One region of the Cryobacterium sp. MDB2-A-1 genome, then DNA from elsewhere that is predicted to be linked to it. Evidence: riboswitches for the same ligand, from Rfam matches in the RefSeq annotation. Region 1 holds a riboswitch; the other holds the start of a gene.
What was found. A riboswitch is a leader RNA that binds a small molecule or an ion and turns the genes downstream of it on or off. The one in region 1 is predicted to bind cyclic di-GMP.
Positions count from the first base shown of each region.

Region 2: it holds a riboswitch for cyclic di-GMP, as region 1 does, so the genes downstream of both, E3O39_RS05510 (bifunctional diguanylate cyclase/phosphodiesterase) here and E3O39_RS01300 (hypothetical protein) in region 1, are expected to answer to the same signal.

Region 1 is NZ_SOFK01000010.1:255-10,346, reverse strand. Features, by position in the region: gene E3O39_RS01340 (bifunctional diguanylate cyclase/phosphodiesterase) at 1-1,305, shown strand, start outside; gene E3O39_RS01335 (hypothetical protein) at 1,678-1,968, opposite strand; gene E3O39_RS01330 (Pr6Pr family membrane protein) at 2,460-3,113, shown strand; gene E3O39_RS19325 (hypothetical protein) at 3,555-3,761, shown strand; gene E3O39_RS01320 (hypothetical protein) at 4,336-4,545, opposite strand; gene E3O39_RS01315 (hypothetical protein) at 5,127-5,489, shown strand; gene E3O39_RS01310 (GntR family transcriptional regulator) at 5,697-6,341, opposite strand; gene E3O39_RS19800 (hypothetical protein) at 6,831-7,055, opposite strand; cyclic di-GMP riboswitch class I at 8,275-8,348, shown strand; gene E3O39_RS01300 (hypothetical protein) at 8,739-9,026, shown strand; gene E3O39_RS18840 (DUF2207 domain-containing protein) at 9,331-9,495, opposite strand; gene E3O39_RS01295 (hypothetical protein) at 9,877-10,086, shown strand.
Region 2 is NZ_SOFK01000022.1:113,346-123,437, reverse strand. Features, by position in the region: gene E3O39_RS05525 (thioredoxin domain-containing protein) at 1-760, shown strand, start outside; gene E3O39_RS05520 (CHY zinc finger protein) at 771-1,130, shown strand; gene E3O39_RS05515 (UvrD-helicase domain-containing protein) at 1,278-3,542, opposite strand; cyclic di-GMP riboswitch class I at 3,639-3,712, shown strand; gene E3O39_RS05510 (bifunctional diguanylate cyclase/phosphodiesterase) at 3,732-6,074, shown strand; gene E3O39_RS05505 (ATP-binding cassette domain-containing protein) at 6,192-6,965, opposite strand; gene E3O39_RS05500 (ABC transporter permease) at 6,965-8,029, opposite strand; gene E3O39_RS05495 (substrate-binding domain-containing protein) at 8,072-9,082, opposite strand; gene E3O39_RS05490 (LacI family DNA-binding transcriptional regulator) at 9,229-10,092, shown strand, end outside.

The DNA of each region.
Region 1 (10,092 bases):
GGCCTGGCCAATCGGCACCTCCTGACGGACCGCCTGGGTCAGGCTCTAGTCCGCATGGAGCGCGCTGGGAACCGGCTCGCGGTCTTCTTCGTCGACCTCGACCGCTTCAAGGACGTCAACGACACGTACGGCCACGAGGTCGGAGACAGCGTGCTCATCGAGGTCGCCCGCAGGCTGGAGCGGGCCGGACGCCGCACGGACACGATCGCCCGCCTCGGTGGTGATGAGTTCATCGTCCTGTGCGAGCAGGTACCTACCGCCGACGACGTCGAGCAGGTCGCCGACCGCATCGTGCACGCCATGGCCGAGCCGTTCGAGGTCGGCACCCTGACTCTGCGTCTCTCAGCGAGCGTCGGAGCCGTCGTCACCGACGATCCGGGAACCGATGCCTCGAGCTTGCTGCGCAACGCGGACTCGGCGATGTACCGGGCCAAGGAGGGCGGCCGGAACCGGTTCGAGATCTTCGACCCGCTCGCGCCGATCGAGGCCGCCGAGGGCTCCGCAATCGAAGCCGAGCTGCGGCTTGCCCTGGAGAACAAGGAGTTCAGGCTCGTTTACCAGCCACGGCTCTCGTTGGCGGAACAGCATGTCCTCGGGTTCGAGGCGCTGATCCGCTGGGAGCACCCCCGGCGCGGGACGCTCAGCCCCGCGGACTTCCTCGCCGTCGCCGAGGCCCGCGGCCTGATCGTGCGGATCGGCGCCTGGGTGCTCGACACGGCCTGCGAGCAGCTCGCGGCGTGGACCGCCGATCGGGACCCGAACATCGCCTCGTTGACGATGTCCGTCAACGTCTCGGGTCGGGAGCTGCGCGAGCGACACTTCGTGGACCTCGTCCGCAGTACCCTCGAGCAGCACGGGCTCGCGCCCGGCCAGCTATGCCTCGAGGTCAGCGAGCGAGCCCTGGTCTACGATGGGCCGGACTCGCGCAGGACCCTCGAGGCGCTCGCCGCCCTCGGGGTCCAGCTCGCGGTCGACGACTTCGGCGCGACGTACACCTCACTCACCCGGTTGCCGAAGTTCCCGGTGGGTGTCGTCAAGCTCGAGCAGCTGACCGTGTCATCGCATGAGCGCGGGATCGTCGCGGCGGTCATCGCGATGGCGCATGGCCTGGGCATGAGCGTGGTCGGTGGGGGCATCGAGACGGTCGCCCAGCTCAACGACCTCCTCGACCTCGCCTGCGACGACGGTCAGGGGTTCCTGCTCGGCCGCCCGCTCTCGATCGCCGACGTTATCCAGGTAATCGCGGCCGACGGCGCCACCCTCCGGGCCGAGGCCGCGACCCAGCACGTGAGCATCAACAACTGATCTGCACGACCAGATGAGCCGCAGGACCGCGGCCGGCCCGGGCACAACGCCGAGTGCGACCGCCGCCTCGCGCAGGGCGAGATCAGCCTCCTGCGGGGTGAACCCCCGCCGCCGCCGCTCTTCGAGGAACCCCTACCTTCTGATAAACCGGTCGTGAAACTCTTCAACCGTTGCTGGATGCCGCCGTGGCGCATGCTGACTAGGGGTGAACAGCGCAGGAATCAAGGACCCATCCTCCCTCTCGTCGCGTTGTTCAATCACGGCGAGGCACGGAAGGCATCGGAAGGATCCCGCGCCCGCTCGAACTGTCCGGTCGCAAAACGGACTTGCGTCACGTAAACCTGCTGCCAAGCTTGGTGATGCACGGGCCACCTAACCTGTGTCGTCCGGGTCGTACAGTTCAAAATCGGTCATTTCGATTGCTTCTGAAAATCCCCCTGGCCCAGCCGAGAGTGCGTCGTAGGCAAGTGTGCAAAGGCTTTCGACCGCGTCCGTGTAGTCCGGTACTGGCTCACTCCACGCCTTCGGGACGCTGATCAGTGAACTCGTCGGGCCCAAAACGAGACTCACAACCATTGGTTCGCCGTCATCGCCGAGCGCTGGAATCGCCACAATCTCGTTTCCCTGGCCGCGTGCAATGGCGGCAGTCAGGTCCGGCGACATCGCCCGTCTCTACCGGCGTGCCGTTTGTTTGCCAACGGCGAGACTGCGTCATGAGTTCGGGAAGGCGCAAGTCGTTCAGAAGGGCAGGGGCTGCCAGGAAGGCAAGCGGTGATAGCGCGAGCGCGATGACTGGCCACCAGTGGATCGGTTCGTCTGGGCCCAGAGATTCCCCGAGGAGGGCAAGCCAGCCCCGCATATATGGCGCGGTGCTTGACGCGACAACCCGACAACAGTTGATCAATCTGGCCATCGAAAAAGTCCGCTCGACCCATCCGGTCGCCCGTCCCATCACGACGGCACTCACGAACCACTCGTGGACGACGAGGCCTGGGACCACGTGCAAGAGGTGCTGGCTGGACGACGCATCGCCTTCGGCGATGACGTCAGTAAAGGGTCGGTACGATCTATCTGATGCCCCCGGATACTCGTAGGCTTGACAGCATCGCGCTCATGCTTCATACATACGCACAACATCTAGCGGGGAGAGAAGCATGACGACAACCAGCGATATCAAGACGGAACCATCGACCGGATCACGGAAATACCTATTTGCCGTCCTCCGAGTGGCCATCGTCGCGCTAGTTGTGATCGCCATCGTGGCCACCTTCTTCGACACAGCGACGCGAGCGAACATCAACCCGTTCAACTTCTTCGGCTTCTTCACGATGCAGAGCAACATCATCACCGCGGTAATCCTGCTCCTCGCCGCTCTAACCACATTCATAGGCCGCACACAGACGCGACTTCTCATGTTCGCGCGTGCCTGCGCGACGACCTACATCGTGATCGTCGGCATCGTCTATAACCTCCTCCTGGCCGGCCTAGAGGGAGGCGTCTCACTCGAGTGGGCGAACTGGGTGCTCCACGTCGCATTCCCGATCTACGCCGCACTGGACTGGATCCTCTTCGGCGACCGCACCGCCCTGGCGTGGAAGCGACTCTGGGTCGTCCTGATCTATCCGGTGCTCTGGATCATCGTCGTCATCATCCGCGGTGCAACTGACGGCTGGGTGCCCTACCCGTTCCTCGACCCCGCCACTGGGTACGGAAGCGTTGCGATCTATTCCATCGTCATCTTCGTCGCCACCGTAATCGTCGGAGCTGTTATCTTCTCACTGAGCCGTGTGCGGATCATAAAGCCGTAGGCCTACCAAACATCTTGTGCTCTATGTCAAGGCAAAACCCAAAGTCATCGATCGCTGAGATCGTCTTCTAAAAAATGGTTGACGAGAGTCAAAATGAATATCAGCTCTGGACTCCGACAATAGAAATGGACTAAGGCGAACGGGCGACCTGGGATGGTCAAGAGTCGTTTCTGCCGATAACAGCACCGAACTGTCTTAATAAGTCGTCGACGTTGAAGACTCCAATGAAGCTGCGCGGATAGGCAGTGAAATTGCGACTTGGATCGCACCCTGTGGACGACAAGACTCCGTCGTCTACACACAGATTACCCTTAGGGGTTTGCGAGTCGAGATTAGCCTCGCTGCTCCGAGTCTGGCATGGCTGTTAACATTCGTTGCCGAGCCATGCCACGAGGGACTACGTTTGGGATCAATAACCACGCTCGGGGGGGGGGATAGGAAATGCCGAATCGCGAATTGCTAGACGCGATCATTCGCTACATAGAAGCACGATCGTCGGAGAATGTTTTCAAAACGTCGACAACGGAGCTCAGCGCGGACGAGTATGCACACCAAGCCATGGCGGAGCTCACGGCTTTGATCGATAAGAGGGTCACGGCCGCTCTCGTCGCACACGACAAACACATGATCGACCTTCTGCGCGGCTAGTCCAGGGAAGCGAAAGCGTCCGTCGCCCGTCGGCGAGGGACTTCACAATTTGAGGCAGAATCCTACGATGGACGATGACGGCATCCCCTGGGAGGGACCGGTATGTCCTGCCTGCGGCCACGAGATGAACGTGGCGACGGTGGAGACACCATACGGGCTCCGGGTGCGTCAACTATGTCCTGAGTGTCAACTTATAGATCTCATCCCGCGCCCGTTTGATAAGTAGGCGCGGGTTCGGGCCTCTGTTAAGCGCGCAGTCGCAAAAATAGGCGCCGCGAGACCCGCGGCTGCCTTTTCCGCAGGGCGCGGAAACAAGATATTCAAAACCCTTGGATACCTTCACCGCTCGCCCTGAACGTCGTCACCTTGCTGGTCGATTTCCCCGGAAGCGCCGAGCCAACGGTGAGAAGAAGCCCCCGCGTGATGTTCATCGCCCTGCCTTGGCAGTATCCAGCCAAGCGACCGCTCTCAGCTTCGTCGAGCGGGTCATCACTCCGGCTGCTCCCGGAACGTCGCGCGGCCTCCTGGGAGTGACCATTTTCGGGGTACACCTTCCCTCTACTGACGTCCAGCATCACCAGAATTCGTGCACATCCGGGTCACCCCATTCGTAGGCAGGGACCGCAATCGTCTCCGAATACCCGGTCTCTCCAGGTGCGGACGCCGCCTGGCCGAGAAACTCAAGGTGCGTAACGGCCTCCGCGGCGTCGGGTTCAGGCCAGAAGGATTCTTCCGGGATAGCGACGAAAGCGCTTGTCGGCCCGAGGAGAAGTGTCGCTGTCACGACTGCGCCCCCGATCAATACCACCGGGATTGACGCGACTGCAGACCTATGTTTGGCATTGAGCACGATCAAGAGACTGACGAGGGAGTCTGCGATTCGATCTGCCGTCAGGAACGAAGCACCGCCGAACATAATACGTCTCATTCCCACACCCTGAACTCGTATCTATCCCGGCGCAACCGGGTTGACATGATGTGCGTATCGGTGAGATATCAGGCCCACACCAACGCCTCCTTCGATCTCCGCACTTCGCCTGACACCACGCATGCCTATTCGCACGCATTCGAAGGCAAAGTGCACTTCTGACTCACGTCGACCGCGAACAAGGTTGGAAAGGGCGCGGCAAGAATACGAACAGTTTTCGAGCCGCTAGCCGGAAACCCAAATTGACCAGACGACCCTCCTGAAAAAGGCGATTGCGTGCGCTGTTTCGACAAGTCGCAGGCTCGCGTGAAGCTATCGTCTTCACATGCACCTGATGGCGCGTGAGCCAAAAATCATACTGGTCACCGACACAAAAATGCCCTAACATTTCGCTTGTGCGCTGGGTTGGCGTCTCCAGGGCATGAATCGGGGGAATTGTGAAGAGAATGTCGTACTGCGGAACGACGTTCCTAACCACAAATGCTGTTGCGGATGCGCTATTAGAATTCGCCGCAGCGCTCACAGAGCAGCACAAATCTGAAGTAGTGGAGGTGCCGTCCTATAGCGCAGACGGTAGCGAAATACTCATTCACCTTCTCGTAGCCCCCGGCAGTGAACTCATCAGCATTCCCGAGAATGCCGTTGGTGACGAACCCGAGACGCACTATGCCGTATCCGTCCTTCGCGACCACATCGACTCTCTCCTTTCGGAGTTCAGGGCTGAAAGCACCGTCACGCGTGCAGTGGCATCAAGGTCAGCAGGCTGGTCGACCGAGGACCACTGGGACGACGTCTACTAACTCCGGCCAACATCTACCAGTCATGCCCGATGTTCGCACTGAAACAGCTCACCATTTGAGGTCCTGATCGGACGAGGCCGTCCTTGACCCCTCAGTCGCAGTGAGACCTGTGGCATCCCTCGACGTGTCGAAATCACGACCGAGCTGACCGAGAAATCTCCGCTGCTAGGCGCCGCGCTACTCCCCCAAACAGCTATCCGCGTCCGGCTATGCAGTGTCGCGATCTGCGTCGAGATCCGAGCCGTCCCAGTCCATGATTGCGTTCCGAGCGCCGAGGATGTGAGCGCGCATCGCTGCTTCGGCCCAGAGGGCGTCGTGTGACCGAAGCGCCGTGAGGATGTCGCGGTGGTGATGATTGCTGCTTGCCCGAAAACGCTCGCCATCGCGTCGAAAGACACGCGCCATCATCGGGATGCGTCCGACAGAGCCTGTCAGTTGAATGAGCGGCTGGTTCCCGGACGCCGCCACGATCGTGTGATGGAATTTGGCGTTGAGTTCGCCAAGTCGCGTAACTCCTTCATCGTCACTCGCAAGCACGAATTCGTCCATCGACACGATGAGTTCAGCGAGTTGTTCGAGAGTTTCATCACTTATGCGGGTGGCAGCCAAACCGGCGGCCCTGCTCTCCAGGCCCGCGCGCAGGCAATACGTCTCCCGTACCTGTTCCTGTGTCCAGGAGACGACCGTCGCCCCTCTATTGGGCGTGAAGTCAACAAGGCCGGCTTCGTCCAGACGACGCAGGGCCTCTCGGACAGGGGTCCGGCTGAGACCCAACTCGTCCGCCAAGGACTGCTCCCGGAGTACTGTACGTGCGGGTATCTCACCTGAAAGTATGCGACGCCGGAGGTACATGAACGCGGCCTGTCCGCCCGTCACCGCCTCCGCACCACGTGTTATCTCTGCAGTCCGCGCTGACGCCATGGCGTCTCCATTTCTCACAAACCTGCGCGCCACAATCCGGGCACACAGACTATTTTCGGGTGAGCCGATTATCACCCAAGGGCCTCACTTAGGCAACTATCGCCGCGCCAGCCACAGCGACTGGGGCCGGCGTTCCAAACTCTCGAGGGAATGACTGCGCGACCTGACGAGGCCAAAAGTCACCGTCGGTTCTACCTCAGAATCAGCTGCATCGGTGTGGGGAGAGCTCAGCGCCGCATGTGGCCATGGCCTATCGCTAGATCAGGTCTATCCCAGCGTTTTCCCACTCACAGTCCTCCTTCGAGCACTGGTCGATCCAAGTGCGCATTCCGGGCTGGACCACAGTGGAATACGGTCCGTGCACGACGCTGCTGTCGCAGTTCGGGCAAAATAGAAGATTCATGCTGTCACGGTAGCGCATCACCTATTTGGGGGCCGACGGCTGCGGGTTAACTTCACGCCATTGACACATACACCAGAGGAGGCGTGCAGTTCGTGGTCACGCCGTCCACGGGTCCCCGCGAACGCGCACCCGCAGGCCGCCCTCCAACTCAGATAAAAAATCACGGCTTCGGCCGCATCCCGGTCCGAGAAATTGTTCGGGCTCTGCGACACCATGACCAACGCCATCACATCAGCGGACATCGACGGGCGACCAGGCTTGAAAGAGCGACCTAACCCGCCAAGCCAACGCCAAAACTTGATCAGCGCCCTTCTAGAGCGAGTGACTCTCTGACAGACGCCGGTATATAGCGGGGTGAGGATCTTGGCTTAGCCAGATGCCGGGCAGTCTGCGGCCGGCGGTGTCGATTGGATTGATGAGGACCGTGGGAACTAGGCCGCGCTCGTCCCGTCTGACCAAAACCACAAACGTCGGGCTCAGAGCGTCGTTACCCCGGAGGGTAACGGCCGTCCACATCGTTGCCATCGGGGTTCCCTCAGAGTGATTCGTCTCATTTAGAGCGTAGTAATTCAGGGTGCGGCCTCCTAGCCCCCCCCGTTCACCCGGTCGGCGCGGCATGGAGGTTGTTAGTGAGTGCATGTGCTGCCCGCGAAGTACTATTCGTTTGCGCCCGTCGACACTTCCGGAACTAGGGGTAAGCGATGGGCGCTGCTAACACTGTGTCTTGATGCGGTCATGTGCTTCCCGTTCCGAGGTGGCGGATAGTGCCAGCATCTGTGCCTGTACCGACCGGATCGGCCCGAGGTGGGTCAGCCGATCGCTGTGGTGTCGTCCACTTTCCCTAGCGAGTATTCGATGGTCGTGCTTTGGCGAGTGGCGGTTGAACCGGGCGCGCCAGGTGTGAATCCGATGGATTTCTGGGCGGCAGCGTTCATGGCGACAAAGCCGATTCCTGAATGACCTAAACCTCGTATCGTCCGCCCGGTTGGTTCCCATGAGGGCGTTGGTCGCGGGGATACTCACCGGGGAGGACTCCATGGAGAGCGGTGCTGCGTCAGGGCACGCTGTGGAAACTGTTCACCGGACCGACGTGCCGACGATTCGGTGCATTTCCGCGGGCGCTCTTGTCCAATTGTGTCCGCCAACTCGACGCCGCCGCCTCCGGGCGGCTGGGCAACCACGCCACTGCAACTCCGATCGTGGCCGGTATCGATGGCGTCACCCTGGCACCGCTTCACCGGAAAACGATCGGTGCGCTCCTGGGTCTCGGCATCGTGCACAGCGGATACTCCTCCGGCGGGTCCCGTGCGCTTTCCCACCTCCCGGAGACCGCTATGAAGCGGTTGACCTCGAGAATCCGGACCAAGGGCCCACCCCTTTCGGGGGCCATCCGCGTCGGACCGAGAGTGCTACCTTCAAGTCAGGTGGCTACCGGCCGCCGGCGAGACGGGTGTCAACGTCCATCGCACAAGGCACACCCGCCGTGAGACGGGGTCGCAAAGGCACGGGACCCTCGGGCCAGCCGGCCTACCGAATGGCTAGGACCTACGCGAAATGAGCTTCCCCTTCCTCACATCCGTCAAACCGATCGTGCCCGAGACGCGCCCTGAGCCCACACTGGTCCTTCCGGAAGATTCAGTGGAACCAAGAGCCAAGATTCTCTGGTTTGGTTCCGCCCCGGCAGTCGCCCGGCCGATCAACACAGTCACAGAAGAACCTCAACAGCCTGACCCCAGGCACCGCAAGCCGGTGGACTGATAGGAGTGGCGGCCGTCCTCGTAGTAACTGTGACCTGATGCGAAGAATGACCTCCGCGGCTAGCACCATCGGGCCCTGCCGTGATAGATGGGCACACCATTCAACGGCCCAGAAAACCATCAGGCGGCCGCACGAGCGTCACAGAGAAAATGATGGGAGGAAGCATCATGATCGCAGGCCGATTGCAGGCCCGAACGGCAGACGACATTGAAGTCCGCGCTCTGTCCGGTTGCGAGTGGAGAGTCATTGACCGCCGCATTGCTCCAGACAATGCTCTCTGCTTGATTGGCTTCATTTCGAAGAACCACGGCAGTTTTGAGGTGATGGAATTCCTTAACTCGGTTGAACGCGCCGTCTTTCCCAGTCTGAAGGGGGCAATATCGTATTTCGTGAACTCGCCGTCCAGCATTCCTGGCTGCAGCATTTCAGAGACAACGAACAAGGCATTCAGCTAGCCGGATACTGCCGGCGTCCCGAACTGCCCTCGCCACCGTTCTCTGGTCGAAGTCCTCGGTCCGCCGGGCACGGCCTATCGCGGCACTGACTGCGCGAAACTGGCAGACCTGATGTAGAACTTTCTTGCTGGCGTTAACAGCTATTTAGTCATCCTTGGAGGCCTGGGCTTGATCGGTCGGGGCGGAATCCCGATCAACTTGTCGCGCCAACAAGCATTCGCGCACCTGACACTCACGCGTCTTGTCGTGACTTCATCAGTCGGCACAGCGAAGCGGCCCTCGCAGGCACTGGGTACAGCTGGTGCTACACGCCACGTCGTCCGGAGATGGAGCGCGCGAGAAAAAGGATCACAGCGATGATCGCCAAAACGATGCCCACCCAGAGAAGGAACTGGAGAGACTGGACAAAACCGCCCGTAATCAGCAGGACCACGGCAATAACGGCGATGACAATAAGCAGGAGATTCATGATGACGACCCTTCATCTCACCAATGCTTGATGATGCGCCGAGCATATCACCGCGGTACCGGCCTCGCATTCCCGTCGGGTAAGGAGCGCGATCGATCGTCGCGGGACGACCGGGAGATATACGAAGTGACTTAAAGTCCGAGTCACTCACTCACGGCGTTAAAACCCACCGACACTCACGGGTGGCACAGGCATGGGATGGGTTTCCTATTGCGAACATGTCGGCGGCACCCGTGCTGCACGAACACCCCCGCCCGCACCGCCCTCGGAACATCGAATCGGAAAGAGCCCAAGCCTCCCCGAAGGACCCCAACGCGACTATTGTGTCATCACACCCGCAGTGGCAGATGAGCGACGATACGCGGAATTGGCAGGCGCAAAATGGGCAGGCGCGGAATTGGTCTGGTCGGGATCGTGTATCTGGTCATCGGGGTCGTGGTTGCTGCCACCCACGGTTACCTCGTGGCATGGAATGTTCCCAACAACGTCCTGGAAGGCGTGGCGGCGATTGCGCTCTGGCCTCTTGTGGCCCTCTTCGGAGTCGATCTGCACACCTTGATCGCATATGAATCGGAAAACTCACGCTTCTGACCGGCC
Region 2 (10,092 bases), on a different contig from region 1:
AGGCGGCATCGGTGCCGGACTGGTTGCGATCGCCGTCGTCGTCGCCCTCGTCATCGTGAACAGCAACGGCCCCGCGGCCGCCGGCCCGCTGAACATGGCCAGCGATGGGGTCCTGCTCACCGGCGACGGAACGACCATCACCGCCGTCCCGACGGCCGCCCTCGCCGCGGACGCCACGCCGGTCGCGACCGACCAGACCAAGCTCACGAGCACTGCGAACATCGTCGTCTACGCCGATTACCTGTGCCCCTATTGCGGCCAGTTCGAGACCACCAACGGCACCGCGATCAACTCCTGGGTCACCGCGGGCAACGCGACGCTCGAGTACCACCCGATCTCCATCCTCGACGCCAACTCGGCCGGGACGAAGTACTCGACCCGGGCAGCGAACGCCGCCGTGTGCGTGGCCAACTACCAGCCCGCCGCATTCCCGGCCGTCAACGCCGCCCTGTTCGCCCAGCAACCCGCTGAGAGCACCGCCGGCCTGACGGATCAGGAACTTGTGAGCCTGGTCACGACCGCGGGAGCCACGGACGCCGGCATCACGAAGTGCATCACTGACGGTGCCTTCAAGTCCTGGGTCGGCAATGCGACCAAGCGCGCCCTCGCCGGCCCGCTGCCCAACTCGACGACCCTCACCAAGGTCGCCGGAACCCCGACCGTGCTCGTCAACGGCGTCGCCTACACCGGCTCCCTGACCGACGCGACGGTGTTCTCCACCTTCGTCCAGGACCAGGTCACCGCAGCCGCCAAGAAGTAGGCGGCCGCTGGTGCAGCCACCGGGCCGAAAACAGCTGAGCACGACCGACCTCGAGGTGTTCGGCGAGACCGTCGACGACGAGACGCGGTGCGTTCACTACAACACGGCGGCGGATGTCGTCGCGATCCGGTTCTACTGCTGCCGCCGGTTCTACCCCTGCCACCTCTGCCACGCCGCCGCGGCCGATCATGCCGCGCGGCAGTGGCCGGTCGCGCTCTGGGCGGAGCAGGCGATCCTCTGCGGAGCCTGCCTCCGCACCCTGAGCATCACCGACTACCGTGCCGCGACACGCTGCCCGCACTGCGCGGCGCCCTTCAACGACGGATGCCGGGCGCACGCCCACCTCTACTTCGAGGCGCCCAGCCCCTGACCCCGCCGCCTCGCCCGCCCGGCGCGGTCCCGTCCCGTCCTTCCGCGAGAGCGCACTTTTGGCCCTTAAACCCGTGGTTTAAGGGCCAAAAGTGCACTCTCGCGGAACTTCACGGGCGGCGCGAAGGTGGGGCTCAGCGGGCGAGGGTCAGCGGGTGAGGCCGGCGGGCAGCGCGGAGTTCAGGTCGGCGACGAGGTAGAGGCGTTGCGTCGCGCGGGTCATGGCGACGTACAGCGATCCGGCCCCGCGCTCCGAGGCGGCCACGATGCCTGCGGGATCCACGACGATCACGGCGTCGAACTCGAGGCCCTTCGCGTCGCGAGGCCCAAGGAGTGCGATCTCCCTGCCGAGCCCGAGGGCGCCGAGACCTACACGGTCCCCGAACTCCGCCGAGAGCTCCGCCCCGACGGCCTCAAGCGCCGCATCGGCAGCGATCACGGCGAGGGTACCGCCCGCACGCAGCGCGCGCTCGCGGTGAACCGCTGCCGCGACATCCGCTTCGACGGTTATCGGCCACTCACTCGCGCGAACCGCCCGCGAGGGCGTCACCGGCAGCCCGTGCGCGATCGCCATCTCCTCGGCGGCGGTCGCGATCTGGCGGGGTGTGCGATAGTTCACGGTCAGTTCCTCGAGGCGCCAGCGCCCGGCCTCGAGGGAGGCGTCGAGGATGGGCGCGAGCGCCTCCTTCCAGCTGCCGGATGCTGAGGCGGATGCGGCCTGCGCGATATCGCCGACGACCGTGAACGACCGGCGCGGCCCCCGGCGCAGCAGCAGCCGCCACTGCATCGGCGAGAGTTCCTGCGCCTCGTCGACGACGACGTGGCCGTATGTCCAGGTGCGGTCGACGGCCGCACGCTCGGCGGTCGTGGCCCGGTCGCCGAGCTCGGCGAAGTTGTCTGCCAGGGCGCGCGCGTTGACGAGACCCTTCACGTCCATGTTCGCGATTGCGAGTTCGGCATTCTCGATGTCGCGTTTGCGCTGTTCCTTCTGCTCGCGCTTCTGGGCGGCGTCGACGACGTTGTACTCGCCGAGGTGCTCGGCCGCCTCATCGAGCAGCGGGATATCGGCGATCGTGAACTCGGCGTCCCTGGCCCGGTGCAGGAGCGCCCTCTGCTCCGCACTCCAGCCCGGGGTGAGCTCGGCGAGCCATTGCGGGCGTGCGTAGAGATCCTGCACGAGCTTCTCGGGGGTGAGCGGCAGCCACGCGGTGTTGAGCGCGACGCGCACGTCCTGGGCGAGCCGCAGGTCTTCGCGCAGCATCGGCAGGTCGGACTCGTCCATCGAGGCGCCGCCCTGCTGCAGCTGGCGCAGCCAGTCGCGCGCGAGCGCGCCGATCGCGGTCTTCACGAAGGTGACCCTCGCGAGGTTGTGCGGCTTGCCGCCCTCGCGCGCCTTGGCGATCGCGTTCGCCACGAGCTGCGGGGCCAGGGTGATCTTGTCGCCGTTGACCTCGAGCTGACGGGTCCCCACCGGGATCCGCTGCCGGGAGCGCACCGCATGGGCGATGAGCGCGGCCATGAAAGCCTGGCCCTTGAGCGCCGCGACGGCGGGGACGTCCTCGCGGGTCGCCTCGACGCCCGGGTACAGCTGTCCAACGCTTGAGAGAACCACCCCGGTCTCGCCGAGCGACGGCAGCACCGCCTCGATGTACTGCAGGAACGAGCGGGACGGCCCCACGATGAGCACCCCGTTGTGCTTCAGGCGATCGCGATGCGTGTAGAGCAGGTACGCCGCACGGTGCAGCGCGACGGCGGTCTTCCCCGTGCCCGGCCCGCCCTGGACGACGAGCACTCCGGCGAGGTCAGAGCGGATGATCCGGTCCTGTTCCGCCTGGATGGTCGCGACGATGTCGGGCATGTGCCCGGTGCGCTGGGCGGTCAGCGCGGAGAGCAACGCTCCCTCCCCCTGATGTTCTGAGGGTTCTCCGCCGAGGCGTTCGGCGTCGAGGATCTCGTCCTCGATCCGGATGATGGTCCGCCCCCTGGACTGCAGGTGGCGCCTGGCCCTGGCTCCCAGCGGGGTCGCGGCCGTCGCCTGGTAGAACGCGCTCGCCTGCGGCACCCGCCAGTCGAGCAGCATCGGCTGCAAGTCTTCGTCGCGCAGCCCGACCCTGCCGATGTAGCGGAACACGGAGTCGCCGCTCGCGTCGTCCGCGGCCAGTTCGAGCCGGCCGAACGCCAGCCGGTCGTCGATCTCCCGCAACTGCACGATCCGGTCCTCGTAGAGGCGCGCAAAGGTGTCCCGCTCGGAGCGGGTCTGATGATTTCCGCCGACGTCGAGCAACCGCACCGCCGTCAGCTGGTCCTCGGCCTCCCGTTGCAGCGCGTCCAGACGCGCGTACAGCGTTGCCACGTAGTTCTGTTCCCGTTCAAGCTCCAGGTCGACCACCGAAACACCCCTCAAATCCGACATTCGAGTTTACCCGACACGGATGGGTGCTCCTTCCGGCCAGGCCCCCCGAACGCGGAGGCTAGGCTGGCCCTGTGTGAAAACGCTTCAAATATTGCGGTCTCATACAGGCACACCCGTCGAAAGGCGGGGTCGCAAAGGCACGGGACCTTCGGGTTCGCCGGCCTACACACTGACAGGACCCGGCCTCGCATGACCGCGATACAACAACATCACTTCTTCACCGCGCTGTGGAATCCGTTCCGCCGCCCGGATTGCATGACGGAGGGCACCCGGTGGCTCTTCACGTGGTTCGCGGTGGCCTCAGTTCTGCTCACCGTTCCGATCATCGTCGCCTCGGACACCAACGGAGTTCTCCTGGTCGCGCTCACGGCCGCGGTCGCCCTGATCGCCTCGTGGTGTTCCGCGTTCATCCTCAGAAGGATTCCGCTCGCACTCGACCTGATCGACTTCGTCGCGTTCGTGGCGCTCGCACTGACACTGCCCGACCCGATGATCGTCCTCGGGGTCATGTTCGGGGCCATCTGGTTGCGCGGACTCTACGGTTCCACGGCGAGGTCATTCATCCGCTGCTCGCTGTATTCGCTTGCACTCGTCATCACGGTCGTGCTGTGGGTTCCGGTCAACGGGTCCGCAGCGATGACGCCACCGGTGGTGGTGCTCGGCACTATTCCGACCCTGTTCCTCACCGTCGTGATCGTGCGGCAACTGAGCATGGTGCTGGTCTCCCGCGAACAGTCGATGCGACGCGACCGTGAGCTTTCGGCGACTGGAACCCTGCTCCTCGGAGTCATCGACGAGGCGGATATCTTGGTCATCGGCTGGGCTGCGACGCAGGAACTCTGCCTCGCCACCCCCGGACTGCGCGTCCTGCGGGTCATGCGCGACGGCCCTGTCCTGCGCGTCGACGGCGCGACCGGCCAGTTCGACTCGCTGCCTGCGCAACTGCCCGGCACCGTCATCACGTCTGCCTCCAATGGAAAAGACGCCAGCGCGACCGACGTCGACTCCCTCCCACTCGATGCAGCCGTCGGCACCCCCCTGGCGTGGGCCTGCCTCGCCTCGAATGCCCAGGCGAATACGTGGATTCTTGTGGGAGCCCCCGGCACGATCCCGGCGGAGGCCCTCGTTTCGGTCCGGGCGCTCTCCAACCAGGTCTCGCTCGCCCTCCGCAACAGTACGGTCCAGGGGGAGCTCACGGTCCAGGTCAGTTCGGACCCGCTTACCGGTCTCAACAACCGTGCGTCGTTCATGGCCAAGCTCACCGCGATCCTGGGCACGGTAGACGATGCCAGCGGCGTCCACATCTTCTTCCTCGATCTCGACGATTTCAAGGACGTCAACGACCTTCTCGGACACCGGGCCGGAAACGAACTCCTCATCGAGGTCGCCGAGCGGATGCGGTCAAACACCGGGAGCAATGCCATCTGCGCCAGGCTCGGTGGCGACGAGTTCGCCATCATCCTGGCCGGCAAGAGTGATTCCGATGCCCTCTGCATCGCCACAGCCCTGGGCAGGTCGATCGCCGAACCGGTGACCCTCGAGCGGAACACCGCGCAGGTCGGCGTCAGCATCGGCATCGCCACAGCAGCAGCAGGGATCGACATCGAGGATCTGGTGCACCAGGCGGACGTGGCGATGTACGCGGCGAAGGCCAATGGCAAGAACCGCGTCCAGGTCTTCGAGCCTGGCCTCCTCCGCGTGGACAATCCCAGGGTCACCTTCGAATGGCAGCTCGCGGCCGCGGCGGCCGCCGACGAGCTCGTCGTGCACTACCAGCCCATCCTCGATCTCCCCGGGCTGCAGTGCACCGCCGTCGAGGCCCTCGTCCGCTGGCAACACCCGGAACGCGGCCTGCTCTTCCCCGGTGACTTCATCGACATCGCCGAGCGGACCGGAGCGATCATCGGTATCGGCGCTTTCGTGATGCGACGCGCCTGCCTCGACGCCGCGGCATGGCGGACGGCCAATCCTGGAGCGCCGATGGCCGTGCACGTGAACGTTTCGGCCCACGAGCTCGACCGCGAGGGGTTCGTCGACTCGATCATCGGCTGCCTGGCCGACACCGGGACCCTCGCGAAGGATCTCATCATCGAACTCACCGAGACCGTCGTACTGGACTCCCCCGCCGCGATCGGTCGCCTCCGCGCGATCGGAGCGCTCGGCGTCGGGATCGCAATCGACGACTTCGGCACGGGCTATGCCTCCCTGACGTCATTGCGCGCGCTCCCCGTCGACATCGTGAAGATCGACATGAGTTTCGTCGCCGGCGCGGTGTCCAATCCCTTCGACCGCTCCGTCATCGAGGCGATCGTTCGGCTGTGCGCCCAGCTCGGCGTCGCGACGGTCGCAGAGGGCGTTGAGCGGCTTGACCAGCAACGTCTCCTCGAGGCCCTCGGCACGGGTGGGGTGCAGGGCTACCTCTATTCGCGTCCCCTGTCCGCCGCCGACCTGACCGCCTGGCTGGAGGCCAATCGCGCCGCAGCGGGCGGGGCGGAAACGGATGTCGGGGGTTTGCTCCGCACGAGCGTCTGAGACCAGCGCGCACGGTCTCAGGACACGAAGACGGCCCCCGGGCGGAGCACTGCGAGTGTCTGCAGTGCGCCGCCAGGGGGCTGCTTCGTTTGCTTCCCGGAGCGTCCGACCGGCGGGTCAGTCGCCCTCGACCCTGACCGTCTGGATGGTTCCGGTGAGCACACCGATCAGGCGATCCCCGTCGAATTCCGAGGTGGGGGCATCCATGACGATCTTGCCGAGCCGCAGCACGACGACCCGGTCGGTGACCTCGAGCACATGAGGCAGGGTGTGCGAGATGAAGATCACGCCGAGCCCCTTCGCCTTCGCGGCCTTGATGACATGCAGCACCTCGCCGGCCTGCCGTGCACCGAGGTGGTTGGTCGGCTCGTCGAGGATGATCACACGGCGCGCCCACGCCACGGCGCGGCCGATCGCCACGGCCTGGCGCTGACCGCCGGAAAGCTGGGACACCGGGCGGTCGGATGCCGGAACGGCGATCCCGACGCGCTCGAGGTCCTCGTGGGCGTCGTGCTCCATCTCCTTGCGGGCCAGGAAGCCCATCGTGCCGAAGATTCCCTTGACGGTCTTCTCCCGGCCGAGGAACACGTTCTGCGACACCGTCAGGTGCGGGGCGAGCCCCGAGTCCTGGTAGAGGGTTTCGACGCCGGCCTCGAGCGCCTCCCGGGGCGAACCCCAGGTGCGCTCGACGCCGTCGAGGTAGATCTTCCCGCCGTTGGGCTGGTGAGCCCCCGAGAGGACCTTGACGAGCGTCGACTTGCCCGCGCCGTTGTCGCCGACCAGGCCGAGCACCTCGCCGGCGTGCAGCTTGAGGCTCGCACCATCGAGGGCGACGACCGACCCGTAGCGCTTGGAGACGTTCTTGACTTCGTAGATCACTTCGCCGGTCATTATTTTCTTCCGTTCTTGCTCTGCAGCGTCTGCGCAGCGACGGCCGCGGCGATCAGGATGGCCACGACGACCTTCTTCCAGTCGGGTGCGACGCCGACCATGATCAGGCCGGACTGCACCGTGAAGAGGATGAGCGCACCGAGCACGGTGCCCCAGATCCGGCCGATGCCCCCCATCAGGGATGCGCCGCCGATGACGACCGCGGCGATGGCGTCGAGTTCACGCCCCGTTCCCGATGACGGCGAGCCGGCACCGAGGCGCAGGTAGACGTACATCCCGGCGAGGCCCGCCAGGGCCCCGGAGAGCGCGTAGACCAACGTCAGGTGTCGTTCGACGTTGATGCCCGCGCCGCGGGCAGCGAAGGTGTTCGAGCCGATCGCGTAGGTGTAGAGGCCGAACCGCGCCTTGTGCAGGAACAGGCCGGCGATGGTCACCACGACGATCACGACGATCAAGGCCCACGACAACGGGTTCACCTTCGGGTCCATCGCGGCGATGAGGTCGAAGTTGTTGGCCGAGCCGATGGGCTGCCCGCTCGAGATGATCACGGAGAGCCCGAGGGCGGCCCCCATCGTCGACAGGGTCGCGATGAACGGGACGATCCGGAGCTTGTTGATCAGGAAGGCGTTGGTCAGGCCCACGAGGAGCCCCACTCCCACCGACACCAGGGTGCCGATGAGGAGCGGGCCCGACGCGTCCGCGCCGGACACCGTCTGGTCGACCTTGAGGACGTTCGCCATCGTCCAGGCCGACACGACTCCGCTGAGACCGATGACGGCCCCGACCGAGAGGTCGATTCCACCGCTGATCACGACGAAGGTCTGGCCAACTGCAATCAGGACGACCGATCCCCAGTCTGTGAGGATGTTGCTGGCGGTCAGTGCGGAGAAGAACTTGGGCTCCAGCACCGAGAAGACGACGACGAGTAGGACCATCACGCCGATCAGGATGGTGCTCTGGTTCGACGCGAGGGTGCTGATCCGCGCCGTGAGAGCGAGCGGAACCGGCTTCTGTTCCGCCGGAACGCCCGGTTTCCGCGCAGTGGTTTGATTGCTGTTGGTCACGATGACTCCCTGGCTCTTTTCGTGAAGTACGGGAAGCGTCAGTTACTTGACGTAGGTGTACTTGGCGAAGTCAGCGTCAGAGGTCTTGGAGTCGAGGACGACGTTGGGGATGACGACCTCGTGCTCGGTCGCCGTCTTGCCGGTGTTGATGAATTCGACGAGGGTCTTGATGGCCAGGCGAGCCTCGGCGGCCGGGTCCTGGGCGACGAGGGCAGTGAAGATGCCCGACTTGATCTTGGCGACGTTGTCCGGGTATGCGTCGTAGCCGACGAGGCCGATCTTGCCGCTGAGGCCCTTCGACTCGAGCGCGGCGGCCGCGCCGGAGGCGTTCGTGCCGTCGATCGCGAAGATGCCGTTCAGGTCCGGGTACTTGGTCAGCCAGTTGCTCACGTTCGTGGCAGCCGTCTCCGGGTTGGACTCGGAGTAGGCGACGTCGACGATTTCCACGCCGGGGTACTTCGCGGCGACCTGGGCCTTGAAGCCGTCGAGGCGGCTCACGTTGGTCGTGGCGGTGGCACTGGTGAGTCCGACGACGACCTTGTACGAGCCGCCGGACTTGTAGCCGATCTGGGTCGCGAGCGCGTCGGCGGCCTTGGAACCGCCGTCGGCGTTGTCGCCGGTGATGAAGCTGACGACGTCCTTGAGGTCGGAGACGTGGGTGTCGACGTTGACGACGGGGATGCCGGCCGCTGTGGCCTTGGCAACCGAGGCCTGCAGGGCCTTCGGGTCGGTCGGGATGAGCACGAGGCCGGTGGGCTGCTGGGCGAGCACGGCGTCGACGATCGGGATCTGCGTTTCGGCGGAGTACTTGGCCGGGTCGCCCTGCCAGATGAGCTTGACGCCCTGGGCCTTGGCCTCCTCCTCGGCGCCGACCTTCATGGCCTGGAAGAACGGGTCGGACTCTGCGCCCATCACGAAGGCGATGGTGATGTCCTTCTTTTCGGTCGCCGTGGTCGCGCTTCCCGTGCTCGCGGTTGTCGAGCACGCGGCCAATGACATGGCGAATGCGGCTACGACGCCGACGGTGGTGATCGCTCGGAACGAACGCTTCATGGAGGTCTCCTTTGACACATAGGTGCACTGCAATTGCGACTGCACACGCCGTTTGCGAGATCGTTCTCGCAAACTTGTATAAGATTGCAGCACACAGCACCGCGGCGCAAGCCTGTTCGGTAACGTTTCGATTACGAGGATTGTTCATGGTTGAACGACGAAGTCACGCTCCGACGATCATCGACGTCGCAGAGCACGCCGGCGTCTCCCGCGCCACCGCCTCCCGGGCCCTCTCCGGGTATGGGCGCACGTCCGCAGCCACCGTGGAACGCGTCCGTCGCGCAGCAGACGAGATCGGCTACCGCCCCAATGAACTCGCCAGGGCCATGCGCGCCGGGTCGACCAGCACGATCGGACTCGTGGTCATCGCAGACTTCACGAACGCATTCTTCGACCGCGCCACCAAGTCCATCGTCGATGCCGCGCGAAAACGCGGGTACCAGGTCCTGATCAGCAACACCGACGAGGACCCGGACGTAGAGCGAGGGGCCATCGAAACCCTGCTCGAGAAGCAGGTCGACGGCCTCATCGTGTTCCCCTCCGCAATCGGCCACAGCGAGCACCTCGAGGCCGGAAACCTGGGCGGACGCCCGCTCGTGCTCGCCGACCGTCGCCTGGACGATCTCGGCGTCACCACGGTCACGACTGACGACTTCACCGGCACGCGGGAGGCGGTCCGCAATGCCGTCGGCCTCGGGCACGCCCGGCTCGGCTTCCTGATCACGGCCGCGAACATCGCAGGCCAGACCACCGCACGGCCCCCCGCACTGATCTCGAGCGTCAGGGACCGTGCCGATGGTTTCGCCGCCGGAGCGGCCGACGCGGGCATCCCTCCCGAAGACCAGGTCTGGCATTTCAGCGAAGACGTCCCCGAGTCATCGGAGGCCGCGGTCGCAGAGATGCTCGACCTGGCCTCCCCACCCACGGTCATCTTCACCTCCAACAACGACATGGCGCTGTCCGTGCTCAAGGTCGCAGGTTCGCGGGGGCTCGCGATCGGACGCGAAGTG